One region of the Pseudomonas sp. EA_105y_Pfl2_R69 genome, then DNA from elsewhere that is predicted to be linked to it. Evidence: predicted binding sites of a transcription regulator. Region 1 holds the regulator's gene; the other holds the start of a gene.
What was found. Region 1 encodes LexA, which represses DNA repair genes until DNA is damaged. Its sites were predicted from a motif close to CTGTNTNNNNANACAG; they were not measured.
Positions count from the first base shown of each region.

Region 2: the regulator LexA is predicted to act here: its motif matches at 7,222-7,237, upstream of recN (DNA repair protein RecN).

Region 1 is NZ_CAXAOO010000004.1:48,730-57,628, reverse strand. It holds gene AACY13_RS12390 (hypothetical protein) at 29-262, shown strand; gene sulA (SOS-induced cell division inhibitor SulA) at 375-848, opposite strand; gene lexA (transcriptional repressor LexA) at 859-1,470, opposite strand; gene AACY13_RS12375 (TetR/AcrR family transcriptional regulator) at 1,743-2,450, shown strand; gene AACY13_RS12370 (L,D-transpeptidase) at 2,546-3,070, shown strand; gene nagZ (beta-N-acetylhexosaminidase) at 3,092-4,090, shown strand; gene AACY13_RS12360 (S-methyl-5'-thioinosine phosphorylase) at 4,101-4,838, shown strand; gene AACY13_RS12355 (CsiV family protein) at 4,893-5,432, opposite strand; gene mfd (transcription-repair coupling factor) at 5,444-8,881, opposite strand.
Region 2 is NZ_CAXAOO010000003.1:472,559-481,457, reverse strand. It holds gene carB (carbamoyl-phosphate synthase large subunit) at 1-984, opposite strand, end outside; gene carA (glutamine-hydrolyzing carbamoyl-phosphate synthase small subunit) at 1,021-2,169, opposite strand; gene dapB (4-hydroxy-tetrahydrodipicolinate reductase) at 2,393-3,196, opposite strand; gene dnaJ (molecular chaperone DnaJ) at 3,268-4,398, opposite strand; gene dnaK (molecular chaperone DnaK) at 4,521-6,437, opposite strand; gene grpE (nucleotide exchange factor GrpE) at 6,537-7,106, opposite strand; gene recN (DNA repair protein RecN) at 7,262-8,899, shown strand, end outside.

The DNA.
Region 1 (8,899 bases):
TAGCGGCCTTTCGTGGAGAGCCAAGCCAATGCCTACATCATTCCTGGAAATTGTCGAGCTGCCCGACGGACGCATTGCCCTGCGTCGTGCAGAGGATGAAGAGTCGTTGGTGGTGCTGGATTTTTCCGACGGTGCCAAGGCGTTCCTGCAAGGCCAGCATGTCGAGGTGGCCAAGGCCATGCTCAATGTCGGTGTGCAGATGGCCGGCCGTCTGGCGGAAAACAACTTTCAGCATGAAGAGGGGCCGCGGGTTCTGCATTGATTGCAGAATTCTTCCGGGCTCCGAGCCAGCACGCGCTGTTCGCGTTAGATAATTCCCGCATCCGCTTGCTGCTGGCTGACACGCACAGTCCCTGTGCCTTATCTCTGGTCAATCATCCCAGGCTGATATTCAGGCTTTGCGCCTTGCCCTGACGTGCGGCCTGCTCAAGCCGTTGCCGCGCCTGGCGTTCGAGCGGGTGCAGCCAGCTGACCACGGTGTGGCTGCGGCCCAGTTTCAGAGCCTGTTGCGCCAGTTCCAGCGCGCTTTGTTTGCCACTTGGGTGGAGCAGCAGAATACGTTCGCGGTTCAGGCCCGCCTCGCGCAGCCAGGTTTGGGTGAGGCTCGAGGGCGGGGCGATCAGGGTCAGCCAGCGTTCGTCGTGGTTTTCGCTGAGCTCACGCAAGATCGGCGCGAGAAGGTTCAGGCAGTGCCCGGCTGCACCACGCAGCGACAGTTCACTGAACGCCTCTGTCTCATCCTGCCAGGGCAGTTCGGTGCCATCGGCAAGCAGTGGGTTCACCGTTGATGCCAGAAACGCATCGAACAGGGGCAGCTGTGTGTGGTCCAGGGATTGTGGGAACTGCATAGATCCTCCACTAGCGGCGGATAACGCCGACGCTCAAGCCTTCAATAATCAGATCCTGTTCTTCCAGGTTCACTTCGATCGGGGCGAATTCGGGGTTCTCGGCCATCAGCCAGACCTTGTTGCCTTCACGTTTGAAGCGCTTGACCGTGACTTCGTCGTCGAGACGCGCCACCACCACCTGACCGTTGCGGGCTTCGCGGGTGGTGTGCACGGCCAGCAGGTCGCCATCGAAGATGCCGATGTCCTTCATGCTCATGCCTCTAACGCGCAGCAGGTAATCCGCCCTGGGGTGAAAGAACTCCGGGTTGATTCGGCAGGACTCTTCAACATGCTGTTGAGCGAGGATGGGGGCCCCCGCAGCAACCCGGCCAATCACCGGCAGGCCTTCTTCTTCCTCGGCGTTGGGTTCGAAGCCGGGAATACGGATGCCCCGCGAAGCCCCGGGGGTCATTTCGATGGCCCCTTTGCGGGCCAGGGCCTTGAGGTGCTCTTCGGCCGCGTTGGGTGATTTGAAACCCAGTTTCAAGGCGATTTCTGCACGGGTTGGCGGGTAGCCATTGTCTTCCAGGCATTGTTTGATAAAGGCGAGAATTTCAGCTTGGCGCGGCGTCAGTTTGAGCATGGCTGTCTCTGTTTTTTTGTACAGTGACTGGGATTATATACAGTGATCTGGCGTTGGCAATCATTCTGTGCCGATCTCTACTGAGTAAAGCGCCATTGAGCTTGTATAGTGAGGCGCTGTTACCTGGCCGATCTGGCGTTCGTCTAGCCAGTGTCGGTACAGTTTTGCTCGGCACACGTGACTGCTCAGCCACAAGATGGTTTGCCCGACTTGACAAGGCGGGCGGCTGAAACGTATGTTTCAAACAAGTGTTTGTTCAGATGAAAAGAGTCATGGCCCAGTCGGAAACCGTTGAACGCATTCTCGATGCAGCAGAGCAGTTGTTTGCGGAGAAAGGTTTCGCCGAAACTTCGCTGCGCCTGATCACCAGCAAGGCCGGGGTCAACCTGGCGGCGGTGAATTACCACTTCGGCTCGAAGAAGGCCCTGATCCAGGCGGTCTTCTCACGCTTTCTCGGTCCCTTCTGCTTAAGCCTCGAGCGTGAGCTGGATCGCCGCCAGGCCAAGCCGGAAAGCAAGATTCCGTTGGAAGAACTGCTTGAGTTGCTGGTTGAGCTGGCCTTGGCGGTCAAGCCGCGCAGCGGCAACGACCTGTCGATATTTATGCGCCTGTTGGGGCTGGCTTTCAGCCAGAGCCAGGGCCATCTGCGCAAGTACCTGGAAGAGGTGTACGGCAAGGTATTCCGTCGCTATATGCTCCTGGTGCACGAAGCCGCTCCACGGATTCCGCCGCTGGAGCTGTTCTGGCGGGTGCATTTCATGCTGGGGGCTGCGGCGTTCAGCATGTCCGGGATCAAGGCGTTGCGGGCCATGGCGGAAACCGATTTCGGGGTCAATACCTCGATCGAGCAGGTCATGCGCCTGATGGTGCCTTTCCTGGCGGCCGGTATGCGTTCGGAAACCGGGCTGAGCGACGAAGCCCTGGCCAGTGCCCAGCTCAAGCCGCGGACCAAAACGGCAGCCGCTTCCGGCAAAGTCTGAAGGGGCCTGGTGGGCCTGGCGGGCGATCCGCCAGGGGCTGTGGGGCAGCGACGCGGCTTGTGTTGATGCTGCGTCAGCCCCTAAGCTAGCCGCCCATGGCAACTCTCGATTTTCTGCATATCTCCCTGGCCGATCAGTGCCTGTACGGCTTTGCCGACGGGCAGCTGTTGTTGCGCCTGAAGGTTTCCACCGCGCTCAATGGTCCGGGCGAGCGCAATGGCTCCGGCTGCACGCCGCGCGGCCTGCATCAGGTGCGGGCGAAGATCGGCGAGGGCTTGCCGTTGGGGGCCGTGCTGCGTGGGCGGCGTTGGACCGGCGAGGTCTGGTCGGCAGACTTGCACGGGCAGTTTCCCGGACGCGACTGGATTCTCAGTCGTATCCTCTGGCTCAGTGGCTGCGAGCCTGGGCGTAATCGGCTGGGCGAGGTCGATACCTTTCGCCGTTATATTTACCTGCACGGCACACCGGATACCGAGCCCATGGGGGTGCCGCGTTCCCATGGTTGCGTGCGCCTGCGCAATAGCGACCTGCTGGTATTGTTTTCCCAGGTGCCGGTGCATTGTGCCGTGCGCATCGACGAGGCCCCGTGCCCGCAGTGGGCGGCTGCGCCTCTTATTTAAGGATGGGTTGTGAGTTCAAGCATGCAAGGTTCACTGATGCTGGATATCGCCGGCACCTGGCTGACGGCCGAGGATCGACAGATCCTCCGTCAGCCCGAAGTCGGCGGTCTGATTCTGTTCGCGCGCAATATCGAAGAACCGCGCCAGGTGCGCGAGCTGGCTGCGGCCATCCGTGCCGTACGCCCCGATCTGCTGCTGGCGGTGGATCAGGAAGGTGGGCGGGTGCAGCGCTTGCGTCAGGGCTTTGTGCGTCTGCCGGCGATGCGCGCGATTGCCGATAACGCCAATGCCGAAGTTCTGGCCGAGCATTGCGGCTGGATCATGGCCCGCGAGGTTCTGGCGGTCGGTCTGGACCTGAGCTTCGCGCCGGTGCTGGACCTCGATCACCAGCGTAGTGCGGTGGTTGGCAGTCGCGCCTTCGAAGGCGATGCGGCGCGTGCCAGCGACCTGGCCGCGGCCTTTATCTGCGGCATGAACGCGGCGGGCATGGCGGCGACCGGCAAGCACTTTCCCGGCCATGGCTGGGCCGAAGCGGATTCCCATGTGGCCATTCCGCTGGATGAGCGCAGCCTCGAGCAGATCCGTGCAGTCGATCTGCTGCCTTTTGCCCGCTTGAGCCGGCAGTTGGCGGCGGTGATGCCGGCCCATGTGATCTACCCTCAGGTAGACAGCCAGCCGGCGGGTTTCTCGCGGCGCTGGTTGCAGGATATTCTGCGCGGCGAGCTGGGTTTTACCGGGGTGATTTTCAGCGACGACCTGTCCATGGCCGGGGCTCATGTGGTCGGCGATGCGGCGTGCCGTATCGAGGCGGCGCTCAGCGCCGGTTGCGACATGGGCCTGGTCTGCAATGACCGTGCTGCGGCGGAGTTGGCGCTGGGAGCTCTGCAGCGCCTCAAGGTGTGTGTACCGCAGGGATTGGCGCGCATGCGTCGCCAGGCCTTTCCGGGTGTTGAATATCGGCGGGACCCGCGCTGGCTGGAAGCGGTTGGCGCGTTGCGTGCCGCGCAATTAATCGATTGAGGAAGATTGGATGACTGTTTACGCCATTATCGGTGGTACAGGCCTGACCCGCCTGGATGGCCTGACCATCACTGCGGCATTGCATCTGGATACGCCCTATGGGGCGCCTTCCGCACCTGTGCTCAAGGGCGAGTATGCCGGGCGCGAGGTGCTGTTCCTCGCCCGCCACGGACACCCGCACCGGATACCGCCGCATCAGGTGAACTACCGCGCCAATCTCTGGGCGCTGCGCGAGGCTGGGGCCAAGGCGATTATTGCGGTCAATTCGGTGGGGGGGATTCACCCGGCCATGGTCACCGGACACTTCTGTCTGCCGCACCAGATCATCGATTACACCAGCGGGCGTGAGCACACCTTCTATGAGGGCGAGCTGGAGCATGTGACCCATGTGGACTTCAGCCACCCCTACGATGCCGGCCTGCGCGGCAAGCTGGCGCAAGCCCTGAGCGCTGAGCGCTGTGGGTTCAGCAGTCACGGCCTGTACGGTTGCACCCAGGGACCGCGCCTGGAGACGGTGGCCGAGATCGCCCGCATGGAGCGCGATGGCTGCGATATCGTCGGCATGACCGGCATGCCGGAAGCGGCGCTGGCCCGTGAACTGGCTCTGCCATACGCCTGCCTGGCTTTGGTGGTAAACCCGGCGGCGGGCAAGTCCGCGGCGCTGATTACCATGGCGGAAATCGAGCGCGCCCTGGATGAGGGGATGGGCAAGGTGAAGACCGTCCTGGCCCGCGTGCTGACCAGCTGAGTCGGTGTCGATGGAGTAAGCAAGGGCCGCGCAATGCGGCCCTTTTTTATGCGCTTAGAGTGGGCTGACGCGAATCAGCAGGCCCAGGCTGCCGTTATCGATAAACGTCAGCTCGCCGCTTTTCAGGCGGCGGCTCTGCTTGATTCGTTCGCTTTCGCTGAGCAGGCCGCTCTGGTCGAACTGGTTGACCCAGATATCGCTGTCGAGCTCGATCAGGCTATCTCCGCTAAGGCTGATGCGGCCCTGTACCGGGTAGTGGCCGAACTGCTCGTTGCCAGTGCTGATGGCGACGCTGCTGGTCGAGTCGCCGAGGCTCTGTGACCAGGCCTGGTGCAGCAGCACCTGATAACCGTTGGCAGGGTTGAGCTTGCTCGCCTCGCTAGTCAGTGCTGGGGCGCGACTGCTGCTGGCATCGACCGGCAGGGCGTTCTGAGCCCAGTCGTCCGGCGGCAGTTGGCCGCCTGAACCATTTTCGCCGGACTGGCGGAAGACGATCACCTCCACCTGATAGAGGCGCTCGGCCAGTGCCGCGCTGCTGCCCAACAGGCTAAGCAGGATAAGCGGCAGCAGGGCCAGGGTGCGGAGTGCGCGCATGGGTCGATCCTTTAGGTAGAGGGTGTCAGGCGCTCGAACAGCGCTTCGAGGGTGTTGAAGCGTTCTTGTGCACGTTCCATGGGTACCTGGAACTTGAACAGGGTGGCTCCTTCGAACTTGTAGCGGGTCGGCGCGCCCTGGATCAGGCGAATCAAGGTCAGCGGGTCGACGCAGGTGTCGGCGGCGAATTCGAGACGGCCGCCTTGCGGGCCGGCGTCGACCTTCTTGATTCCGAGTTTTTCTGCCAGCAGCTTGAGCAGGGTGATGCGCACCAGATTCTTGGTCGGCTCCGGCAACAGGCCGAAGCGGTCGATCATCTCCACCTGCAGCTCTTTCAGGCCATCCTCATCGGCGGCGTTGGCGATGCGTTTGTAGAGGATCAGGCGGGTGTGCACATCCGGCAGGTAGTCCTCGGGAATCAGCGCGGGGACCCGCAGGTTGATCTCCGGGCCGCCACCGAGGGGCTGGTCGAGGTTGGGTTGCTCACCCTTGCGGATGGCTTTCACCGCCCGTTCGAGCATTTCCATATAGAGGGTAAAGCCCACCGCCTGGATCTGCCCGCTCTGGCCGTCGCCGAGCAGTTCGCCGGCACCGCGGATTTCCAGGTCGTGGGTGGCCAGCAGAAAACCGGCCCCGAGGTCCTGGGCACCGGAGATGGCCTCCAGGCGCTTCTGCGCGTCGTCGGTCATTTGCTTGCGCGGCGGGGTCAGCAGGTAGGCGTAGGCCTGGTGGTGGCTACGGCCGACGCGGCCGCGCAACTGGTGCAGCTGGGCCAGGCCGAACTTGTCGGCGCGCTCGATGATGATGGTGTTGGCGCTCGGCACGTCGATGCCGGTTTCGATAATGGTCGAGGCGATCAGCACGTTGAAGCGCTTATGGTAGAAATCGCCCATCACCTGTTCCAGCTCACGCTCGCGCATCTGCCCGTGGCCGATGCCGATACGCGCTTCCGGCACCAGTTCAGCCAGCTCACTGGCGCATTTCTCGATGGTTTTCACATCGTTGTGCAGGTAGTACACCTGGCCACCGCGCAGCAGTTCGCGCAGCAGGGCTTCCTTGATCGTCGGGTTGTTCTGCTCCATGACGAAGGTGCGTACCGACAAACGGCGCGCCGGCGGCGTGGCGATGATCGACAGGTCGCGCATGCCGGCCACCGCCATGTTCAGGGTGCGCGGGATCGGTGTGGCGGTGAGGGTGAGGATGTCGACTTCGCTGCGCAGGGCCTTGAGCTGTTCCTTCTGGCGCACGCCGAAGCGGTGTTCCTCGTCGATGATCACCAGGCCCAGGTTGCTGAACTTGACGTCGCCCTGCAGCAGCTTGTGGGTGCCGATGACGATATCCACCTTGCCCTCGGCCAGTTGCTGCATGGCCTCGGCGACTTCCTTGGCGCTCTTGAAGCGGCTCATTACCTCGACCTTCACCGGCCAGTCGGCGAAACGGTCGCGGAAGCTGTTGTAATGCTGTTGGGCGAGCAGGGTGGTTGGCACCAGCACCGCCACCTGTTTGCCGCCATGCACGGCGATAAAGGCGGCGCGCATGGCCACCTCGGTCTTGCCGAAACCGACGTCGCCGCAGACCAGGCGATCCATTGGCTTGGCGGCCAGCATATCGTCATGCACGGCCTCGATGGCGGCCTGCTGGTCGGGGGTTTCCTCGAAGGGAAAGCCGGCGCTGAAGGTGGCGTAATCGGCCATTGGGTCGGCAAACGCATAGCCTTCGCGGGCGGCGCGGCGGGCGTAGATGTCGAGCAATTCGGCGGCGACATCGCGCACCTGTTCGGCGGCCTTGCGTTTGGCCTTCTGCCAGATTTCCGAGCCGAGACGGTGCAGCGGGGCCAGGGCGTCGTCGCTGCCGGTGTAGCGCGCGATCAGGTGCAGGCTGGCCACCGGCACATAGAGTTTGGCTTCCTCGGCGTACATCAGGGCGAGGAATTCGGCGGCCTGGCCTTCGATTTCCAGGGTGATCAGGCCCAGGTAGCGGCCCACACCATGGTCGATATGCACCACCGGCGCACCTTCGCGCAGCTCGGTGAGGTTCTTGATGACGTTATCGCCACCGTCGCGGGATTTTTCGCGACGCCGGCGCTGCATCACTCGTTGGCCGAACAGCGGGCTTTCCGCCACCAGAGCCAGGTCTTCGAGCAGCAGGCCGTCGTCCAGTGGTGCGATGCAGATGCCCAGGCGCTGCTTGCTGGCGGTAAACGCCGGCCAGCTGTCGAACTCGTTGGGCTTGAGCTTGAGCCGCGCCAGCAGTTCCAGCAGTACCTCGCGGCGTCCCGCCGACTCGGCGCAGAACAGCACGCGGCCGGGGTAGTCCTCGACAAAGCGCCGCAGCGAGGCCAGGGGCTCGCTGGCCTTGGCCTGGATCGCCAGGTCTGGCAGTGCTTGGGCACTGAAGCGGGTGCGGCCGACTCCTTCCTCTATATCGTCCTGGCTGACCACCACCCGCGGCCAGTCTTTCAGGCGGGCGAAGCAGTCTTCCACCGGCAGAAAGATATCGGCCGGTGGCAGCAGTGGGCGCTCGGGGTCGACCCGGCGCTCTTCATAGCGGTTGCGTGCGTCGCTCCAGAAGTGTTCCGCGGCCTTTTCCACCCCCGGCAGGGAAAACACCTGGGTGTCCTGGGGCAGGTAGTCGAACAGGGTGGCGGTTTCTTCGAAGAACAGCGGCAGGTAGTACTCGATACCGGCCGGGGTGATGCCGGTACTGAGGTCCTGATAGATCGGGCAGCGGCGGAAATCCACGTCGAAGCGCTCGCGAAAGCGCCCGCGGAAATCGGTGACGGCCTTTTTCTCCAGGGGAAACTCCTTGGCCGGCAGCAGTTTGATCGACTCGACCTTGTCGATCGAGCGCTGGGTCTCCGGGTCGAAGGTGCGCAGGGTCTCGATTTCGTCATCGAACAGATCGATGCGATACGGCTGCTCGCTGCCCATCGGGAACAGGTCGATCAGCGCGCCGCGTACCGCGAACTCGCCGTGCTCGTACACCGTATCCACGCAGCGATAGCCGGCGGCTTCCAGGTTGCCACGCATCTGGTTGACGTCGAGGCGCTGGCCGACCTGCATGACCAGGCTGCTGCCGAGCAGGAAGCGCTTGGGGGCCAGGCGGTGTAGGGCCGTGGTGATCGGCACTACCAGGATGCCGTGCTTGAGTTCGGGCAGACGGTAGAGGGCTGAAATGCGCTGGGAGATGATGTCCTGGTGCGGCGAGAACAGGTCGTAGGGCAGGGTTTCCCAGTCGGGAAAGTGCAGCACCGGCAGGCTCGGGGCGAAGAAACTCAGCTCTTCCTGCAGGCGTTCGGCGCTCTGGCTGTCGGCGGTCAGTAGCAGGGTGAAGCGACGGGCGGCGCTGGCGGCTTCGGCAATCGCCAGGCTCAGTGCGGCACCGGGCAGGTTGCCCCAGTGTTGTTTTCCGGCGGTGGCCGGCAGGGACGGCAGACGCAGTACGGGCACGGTCGGTTCAGACACGGG
Region 2 (8,899 bases), on a different contig from region 1:
GACGGCCAGCTTGGCGGCGATCTTCGCGATCGGGAAGCCGGTGGCCTTGGAAGCCAGTGCCGAGGAACGCGATACGCGCGGGTTCATCTCGATGACGACCATACGCCCGGTGTTCGGGCAGATGCCGAACTGCACGTTGGAGCCGCCGGTTTCCACGCCGATCTCGCGCAGCACCGCCAGCGATGCGTTACGCAGGATCTGGTATTCCTTGTCGGTCAGGGTTTGCGCCGGAGCCACGGTGATCGAGTCGCCGGTGTGCACACCCATGGGGTCGAAGTTTTCGATGGCGCAGACGATGATGCAGTTGTCCTTCTTGTCGCGGACCACCTCCATCTCGTATTCCTTCCAGCCGATCAGCGATTCATCGATCAGCAGTTCGCTGGTCGGCGACAGATCGATACCGCGGGCGCAGATCTCTTCGAACTCTTCGCGGTTATAAGCGATACCGCCGCCGGTGCCGCCCATGGTGAAGGACGGACGGATGATGCAGGGGAAGCCGACCTTCTCCAGCACGCCGTAGGCTTCTTCCATGTTATGCGCGATGCCGGAAACCGGGCAGGCCAGGCCGATGTCTTTCATCGCCTTGTCGAAGCGCGAACGGTCTTCGGCCTTGTCGATGGTGTCGGCGTTGGCACCGATCATTTCCACACCGAACTTTTCAAGCACGCCGTGTTTTTCCAGGTCCAGCGCGCAGTTCAGCGCGGTCTGGCCGCCCATGGTCGGCAGCAGGGCGTCCGGACGCTCCTTCTCGATGATCTTGGCCACGGTGGACCACTTGATCGGCTCGATATAGGTGGCGTCGGCCATGGCCGGGTCGGTCATGATGGTGGCCGGATTGGAGTTGACCAGGATGACCCGGTAACCCTCTTCCTTCAGCGCCTTGCAAGCCTGGGCACCGGAGTAATCGAACTCGCAGGCCTGGCCGATAACGATCGGCCCGGCACCGAGGATCAGGATGCTTTTGATATCTGTACGTTTTGGCATAGCGGTTACTCGAATCCTTGGGTCGGTCGGCGAGGTTTAGCGGCGCTTGGCCATGGCTTCGATAAAACGGTCGAACAGCGGGGCCACATCGGCTGGGCCGGGGCTCGCTTCGGGGTGACCCTGGAAGCTGAAGGCGTCCTTGTCGGTCCGTTCGATGCCCTGCAGGGAACCGTCAAACAGCGACTTGTGAATCGCCCGCACATTGCTCGGCAGGCTGGCCTCGTCCACGGCGAAACCGTGGTTCTGGCTGGTGATCATCACTACGCCTGTGTCCAGGTCCTGCACCGGGTGGTTGGCACCGTGGTGGCCGTGGCCCATTTTCAGGGTCTTGGCACCGGAGGCCAGGGCCAGCAACTGGTGACCGAGGCAGATGCCGAAGACCGGGATATCGGTTTCCAGCACATCCTTGATCGCCTGGATCGCGTAGTCGCATGGCTCGGGATCACCCGGGCCGTTGGACAGGAACACGCCATCGGGATTCAGCGCCAGCACCTCGGCAGCAGGCGTCTGCGCCGGCACCACGGTCACCCGGCAACCGCGCTCGACCAGCATGCGCAGGATGTTCAGCTTGACCCCGTAGTCGTAGGCGACCACGTGGTACGGCAACTCGCTGGCCGGAATTTCCGGGTGGCTGTCGTCTTTCAGATTCCACACACTGGAGCGCCACTCGTAGCGCTCGGTGCAGCTGACCACTTTGGCCAGGTCCATGCCCTTGAGGCCGGGGAAGCTGCGCGCCAGGTCCAGGGCCTTCTCTTCGGTGGCGTCATCGCCGACCAGGATGCAGCCGTTCTGCGAACCCTTTTCGCGCAGGATCCGGGTCAGGCGACGGGTATCGATGCCGGCGATGGCGACCGTGCCGTTTTCCTTCAGGTATTCATCCAGCGGCTGCTTGTTGCGCCAGTTACTGGAGGTCAGCGGCAGGTCACGAATGATCAGGCCGGCGGCCCAGACCCGATTGGACTCGGCGTCTTCCGGCGTGGTGCCGGTATTGCCGATGTGCGGGTAGGTCAGGGTGACGATCTGCTGGGCATAGGAAGGATCGGTAAGGATTTCCTGATAGCCGGTCATGGCGGTGTTGAAAACCACCTCTCCAATAGTCTGGCCATCGGCACCGATGGCCTCGCCGCGAAAAATGCTGCCATCTGCTAGAGCCAGGATGGCAGGTTTAAGGGCTGGCTTACTCAAGAAAACCTCCGAAGATCGAAACGTGAAGCAAACGCAGATTGTAAAAAAGCGGGATGACGTATCAACCGTCACCCCGCTTTTTTATCTGATTCATTCTGCGCAACTTTAGTGGACACACTAAAGCGGGAAGCTTACAGAAAAATGCCTTTTTGGTCCACCGCAAGATGCGAGCAACTCGCAAAAAGGCATCCGACGCCTGACAGGCCGCTTAATTGAACCCCAGTCAAGTGAGACCCAGCACATCCTGCATGTCGTACAGACCAGGCTGTCGCCCCTGCAGCCACAGCGCCGCGCGCACCGCGCCCTTGGCGAAGGTCATGCGGCTCGAAGCCTTGTGGGTGATTTCCACCCGCTCGCCCTCGGCGGCGAACAGTACGGTGTGATCACCCACCACATCGCCGGCACGCACGGTGGCGAACCCTATGGTCTCGCGCTCCCGCGCACCGGTCTGACCCTCACGCCCGTAGACCGCGACTTTCTGCAGGTCGCGCCCCAGGGCATTGGCGACCACCTCGCCCATGCGCAGCGCAGTGCCGGACGGCGCATCGACCTTGTGCCGGTGATGGGCCTCGATGATCTCGATATCCACCTCGTCGCCCAGCACCCGCGCCGCGGTATCCAGCAACTTCAGGCACAGATTGACGCCGACGCTGAAGTTGGCGGCAAACACGATCGGAATCTGCTTGCCGGCATCATTCAGCAACTGCTTCTCCTGCGGGGAAAAGCCGGTGGTGCCGATGATCATGGCCTTGCCGGCCTGGCGACAGATTTCCAGATTTTTCAGGGTGACCGACGGATGAGTGAAGTCGATCAGCACATCGAAACGATCCAATACCGCCTGCAGATCGCCCACCAGGGCGACGCCAATCTTGCCCTGGGCGATCAGCTCACCGACGTCGGCACCGACCAGGCTGCTATCGGCACGATCGATGGCCGCGCTCAGTTGCGCATCCTCGGCCTGCTGCACCGCTTCGATCAGGGTCTTGCCCATGCGCCCGGCGGCGCCCATTACTGCGATACGTTGCATAGCTATCAGCTCCAAGCTGTCGCGACAGGTTGCAGCCGCCGTCCAGCGACCGCACAGCCTGTCAGCGAAATTTACAGGTCGCCAAAGAAGCGCTTTACGCCCTCGAACCAGCCATTGGCCTTCGGCGAGTGCGAACTGTCGCCCTCCAGGGACATGCGGAACTCGTCCAGCAGCTCACGCTGACGCTTGTCCAGATGCACCGGGGTTTCCACCACCACCTTGCACATCAGGTCGCCGGCACCGCCGCCGCGCACCGGGGCCACACCCTTGCCACGCAGGCGGAACATCTTGCCGGTCTGGGTGCCTTCCGGAATCTTCAACTTGACCCGACCATCCAGGGTCGGCACTTCCAGCTCGCCGCCCAGGGCCGCGTCGGCGAAGCTGATCGGCACCTCGCAGTACAGATGTTTGCCGTCACGCTGGAAGATCGCGTGCTCGCGCACATTGACCACCACATACAGGTCGCCCGCCGGACCACCCATGGCCCCGGCCTCGCCTTCGCCGGACAGACGAATGCGGTCGCCGCTATCGACGCCCGCAGGCACCTTCACCGACAGGGTCTTGTGCTCTTCCACCCGACCATGACCATGACAGGAGCCACAGGGATCGGTGATCATCCGGCCACTGCCGTGGCAGCGCGGACAGGTCTGCTGCACCGAGAAGAAGCCCTGCTGCATGCGCACCTGACCAATACCGCCACAGGTGGTACAGGTCACCGGACTGGTGCCCTTCTTCGCCCCCGAACCGTCGCAGGTCTTGCAACCCACCAGGGTCGGCACGCGAATGGTCACCGTGGTGCCACGCACCGCTTCTTCCAGATCCAGCTCCAGGGTGTAGCGCAGGTCACTGCCGCGCTGCGCGCCGCCCCGCTGACCGCCACGACCGCCGGCACCGCCGAAGAAATCGCTGAATACGTCGCCGAAGATATCGGAGAAATTGGCACCGCCAAAACCGGCACCGCCGCCACCCATCTGCGGATCGACCCCGGCATGACCGTACTGATCGTAAGCCGAGCGCTTGCCGGCATCGGAGAGAACTTCGTAGGCCTCGTTGGCCTCCTTGAACTTCTCTTCCGAGTCTTTATCGTCGGGATTACGGTCCGGGTGATGCTTCATGGCCAGGCGACGGTAGGCCTTTTTCAGCTCCGCTTCGCTGGCACCGCGCTCGACACCGAGCACCTCGTAATAGTCACGTTTAGCCATAAGTCTTCAATACCTTCAAATCGTCTGCTCCAGACACGCCAACGCGGGAGCAAGCTCCCGCGCGGCGAAACATGCCGGACGCGACTCGCGTCACGCCCGGCCAGAGCGGCATAAGCTCGCGCTTACTTGTTTTCCTTGACCTCTTCGAACTCGGCGTCGACTACGTCGTCCGCTGCGTCCTTGGCCTCTTCGCCGTCCTGGGCCTGTGCGCCCGGCTGCGGCTGCTCGGCGTACATCTTCTGCGCCAGCGGGGCGGTGGCCTCGGACAGGGCATTCATCTTGGCGTCGATATCCGCCTTGTCGTCACCCTTGATCGCCACTTCCAGCGCGCTCAAAGCGGTTTCGATGGCGGCCTTCTCATCGGCAGTGGCCTTGTCGCCCGCCTCGGTGATCATCTTGCGGGTGGCATGCACCAGCTGATCGCCCTGGTTACGCGCAGTGGCCAGCTCTTCGAACTTGCGATCTTCCTCGGCGTTGACCTCGGCATCACGCACCATCTGCTGGATTTCTTCCTCGGACAGGCCAGAGTTGGCCTTGATCACGATGGACTGAGTCTTGCCGGTGGCCTTGTCTTTCGCGCCGACATGCAGGATGCCGTTGGCGTCGATGTCGAAGGTCACTTCGATCTGCGGCACGCCGCGCGGTGCCGGCGGAATCTCGGCCAGGTCGAACTTGCCCAGGGACTTGTTCTGCGCGGCTTGCTTGCGCTCGCCCTGCAGCACGTGAATGGTCACCGCACCCTGATTGTCGTCGGCAGTGGAGAACACCTGGGACTTCTTGGTCGGGATGGTGGTGTTCTTCTCGATCAGCGCGGTCATCACCCCGCCCATGGTTTCGATACCCAGGGTCAGCGGCGATACGTCGAGCAGCAGCACGTCCTTGACGTCGCCGGCCAGTACCGCACCCTGGATGGCTGCACCCATGGCCACGGCTTCGTCCGGGTTGACGTCCTTGCGCGCTTCCTTACCGAAGAAGTCGGTTACCAGCTTCTGCACCAGCGGCATGCGGGTCTGACCGCCGACCAGGATCACATCGTTGATCTTGCCGACATCGATACCGGCGTCTTTCAGGGCGATGCGGCACGGCTCGATGGTGCGCTGCACCAGGTCTTCGACCAGCGATTCCAGCTTGGCGCGGGAAATCTTCACGTTGAGGTGCTTGGGACCGCTGGCATCCGCGGTGATATACGGCAGGTTGACGTCGGTCGACTGGCTCGAGGACAGCTCGATCTTGGCTTTCTCAGCGGCTTCTTTCAGACGCTGCATGGCCAGCGGATCGCCCTTGAGGTTCATCCCGCTTTCTTTCTTGAATTCGTCGACCAGGTAGTCGATCAGACGGATATCGAAGTCTTCACCACCGAGGAAGGTGTCACCGTTGGTGGCCAACACTTCGAACTGGTGCTCGCCATCGACTTCGGCGATTTCGATCACGGAAACGTCGAAGGTACCGCCACCCAGGTCATAGACGATCACGGTGTGGTCGCCCTTGGCCTTGTCCATACCGTAGGCCAGAGCGGCTGCGGTCGGCTCGTTGATGATGCGCTTGACGTCCAGACCGGCGATGCGACCGGCGTCTTTGGTGGCCTGACGCTGGCTGTCGTTGAAGTAGGCAGGAACTGTAATAACCGCTTCGGTGACCGCCTCGCCGAGGTAGTCTTCGGCGGTCTTCTTCATTTTCTTCAGAATCTCAGCGGAGATCTGCGGCGGTGCCATCTTCTGACCGTTGACTTCGACCCAGGCGTCGCCGTTGTCGGCCTTGACGATCTTGTAAGGCACCATCTGGATGTCTTTCTGCACGACATCCTCTTCGAAACGACGACCGATCAGACGTTTCACCGCGTACAGGGTGTTGTGCGGATTGGTCACCGCCTGACGCTTGGCCGACTGGCCGACGAGAATCTCGCCGTCGCCTGCATAGGCGATGATCGACGGCGTAGTACGAGCGCCTTCGGCGTTCTCGATAACCTTGACGTTACCGTTTTCCAGAATGGAGACACAGGAGTTGGTGGTCCCCAGGTCGATACCGATAATTTTGCCCATCTTCACTCTCCCGAAACTTTGATAATCCCGCCGCCGATCGTTGTCAGCCGCGGTAGCACTAAAACGCTTGACTGTTTAATGGGGGCTATTCGCCGAATTTCAAGCCTGCTCATCGATTGATGGCGGCGCGTCCGCCGGTACCTTGCTGACCACCACCATGGCGGGGCGCAGCAGGCGACCGTTGAGCAGATAGCCCTTCTGGAACACCTTGAGCACGCTATTGGGCTCGACGCTGGCGCTCTCCTGCATCGCCATGGCCTGGTGGTGCTCCGGATTGAAGGGCTCGCCCTCGGGGTCGAGCGCCTCCAGCTGATGGCGCTTGAGGGTATCGCCGAACAGCTTGAGGGTCAGCTCCATGCCTTCGCGCACGGCCTTGATCGCCTCGTCGTCCGGGCTGGACAGCTCGAGACCGCGCTCCAGGCTATCGATCACCGGCAGCAGGTCGTTGGCGAATTTCTCCAGGGCGAATTTGTGCGCCTTCTCCACATCCTGCTCGGCGCGGCGGCGCACATTCTGCAGATCGGCAGCCATGCGCAGCGACTGATCCTGCGCAGTGGCCAGTTGCTCTTCCAGCGCTTGCACGCGGGCAACCAGGTCATCGCCCGCAGCCGCTTCGGCAGCTGTCTGTACATCGGGGTTCTGCGTATCCAGGGTCTGTTCGTCAGCCATGCGTCTCTCCTCTTAAAATCCGACGCGAGCCTCAACTCACGTGCCTGACCGCTATATGGGGCCAAAAAATGTGGTTTCAAGGACAGCAGACGGATTGTCAGCCCACAAAAAAACACTGTATAAATAACCAGACATGAACTTGGGAGGCCCTCGCCATGCTGGTGCACCTGTCCGTACACAACTACGCCATTGTTGAACACCTCGACCTGGAACTGGACGCCGGCATGAGCGTGATCAGCGGCGAAACCGGGGCTGGCAAGTCGATCATGCTCGACGCCCTCGGCCTGTGCCTGGGCGACCGCGCGGACAGCGGCGTGGTGCGCCCGGGGGCGGACAAGGCGGATATTCTCGCCAGCTTCGACCTAGACGACATCCCGGAAGCGCGTGCCTGGCTGGCCGAGCGCGACCTGGACAACGATGGGCCGTGCATCCTCCGCCGGGTGATCACCGCCGAAGGCCGCTCCCGCGGTTACATCAATGGCGCGCCCTGCCCTCAAGGCGACCTCAAGGCCCTGGGCGAGCGACTGATCGATATCCACAGCCAGCACGAACACCAGTCGCTGCTCAAGGCCGACACCCACCGCCGCCTGCTCGACGAATATGCCGGCAGCCAGGAACTGGCGCGCCAGGTGCAGCTCGCCGCACAGCGCTGGAAACAGACCAAAAGCGAACTGCAGCGCATCTCCAGCATCGGCGACGAACAGCGCGCCCGTCACCAACTGCTCAGCTACCAGCTCGAAGAGCTCGACAATTTGGCCCTGGGCGAGAGCGAGCTGGAACAACTGGAGCAGGAGCACAAGAACCTGACCAACGCCGAAAGCCTGCTCAGCGCCTGCCGCCTGGTGATCGAGCAGTGCAGCGAGAACGACGCCGGCAACGTACTCTCAGCCCTGACCGGCAGCCTCAACCGCCTCGGTGCCTTCCAGGGCCAGCCCGGTGCCCTGAGCGAAGCCACCAACCTGCTGGCCAGCGCGCAGATCCAGGTCGAGGAAGCGGTCGGCGAGCTGAACCGCTTTCTCGACCACTTTGACGCCGATCCCGAGCGCCTGCAGCAGATGGAAGAGCGCCTGGACGCCATCTACACCCTGGCACGCAAGCACCGCATCCATCCCGGCGAGCTGATCGCCATGCAACAGCAGCTATTCGAAGAACTGGAAGGGCTCAATGCCGACGATCAGGCCGCCGAACGCCTGGGCGAAGAACTCGGTGCCTTCGAACGCCATTACCAGGAAAAGGCCACGGAGCTAAGTGAACTGCGGCATAAGGCCGCCAGCGCACTGGCCGCGGCGGTGGAACTGGAAATGCAGAACCTGGGCATGCCCGGCGGGCGCTTCAGCATCAAGCTTAGTGCCAATCCCAACAGCGAGCCGCACCCCAACGGCCTGGAGCAACTGGAGTTTCTGGTCAGCGCCAACCCCGGGCAACCACTGAAAGCCCTGGCCAAGGTCGCCTCGGGCGGCGAACTGTCACGCATCAGCCTGGCAATCCAGGTGATCACCGCACAAACCTCACGGGTACCGACCCTGGTCTTCGACGAAGTCGACGTCGGCATCGGCGGCCCCACCGCCGAAGTGGTCGGGCAGCTGCTGCGCCGCCTCGGCGAACGCGGCCAGGTGCTGACCGTCACCCACCTGCCACAGGTGGCGGCGCAAGGTCACCAGCACCTGTTCGTACACAAGGTGCGCGACAGCGATGCCACCCGCACCGCCGTGAGCAAGCTGAGCCCCACGCAGCGGGTCGAGGAAATCGCCCGCATGCTCGGCGGCGTCGACCTGACCGAAGAATCCCTGGCC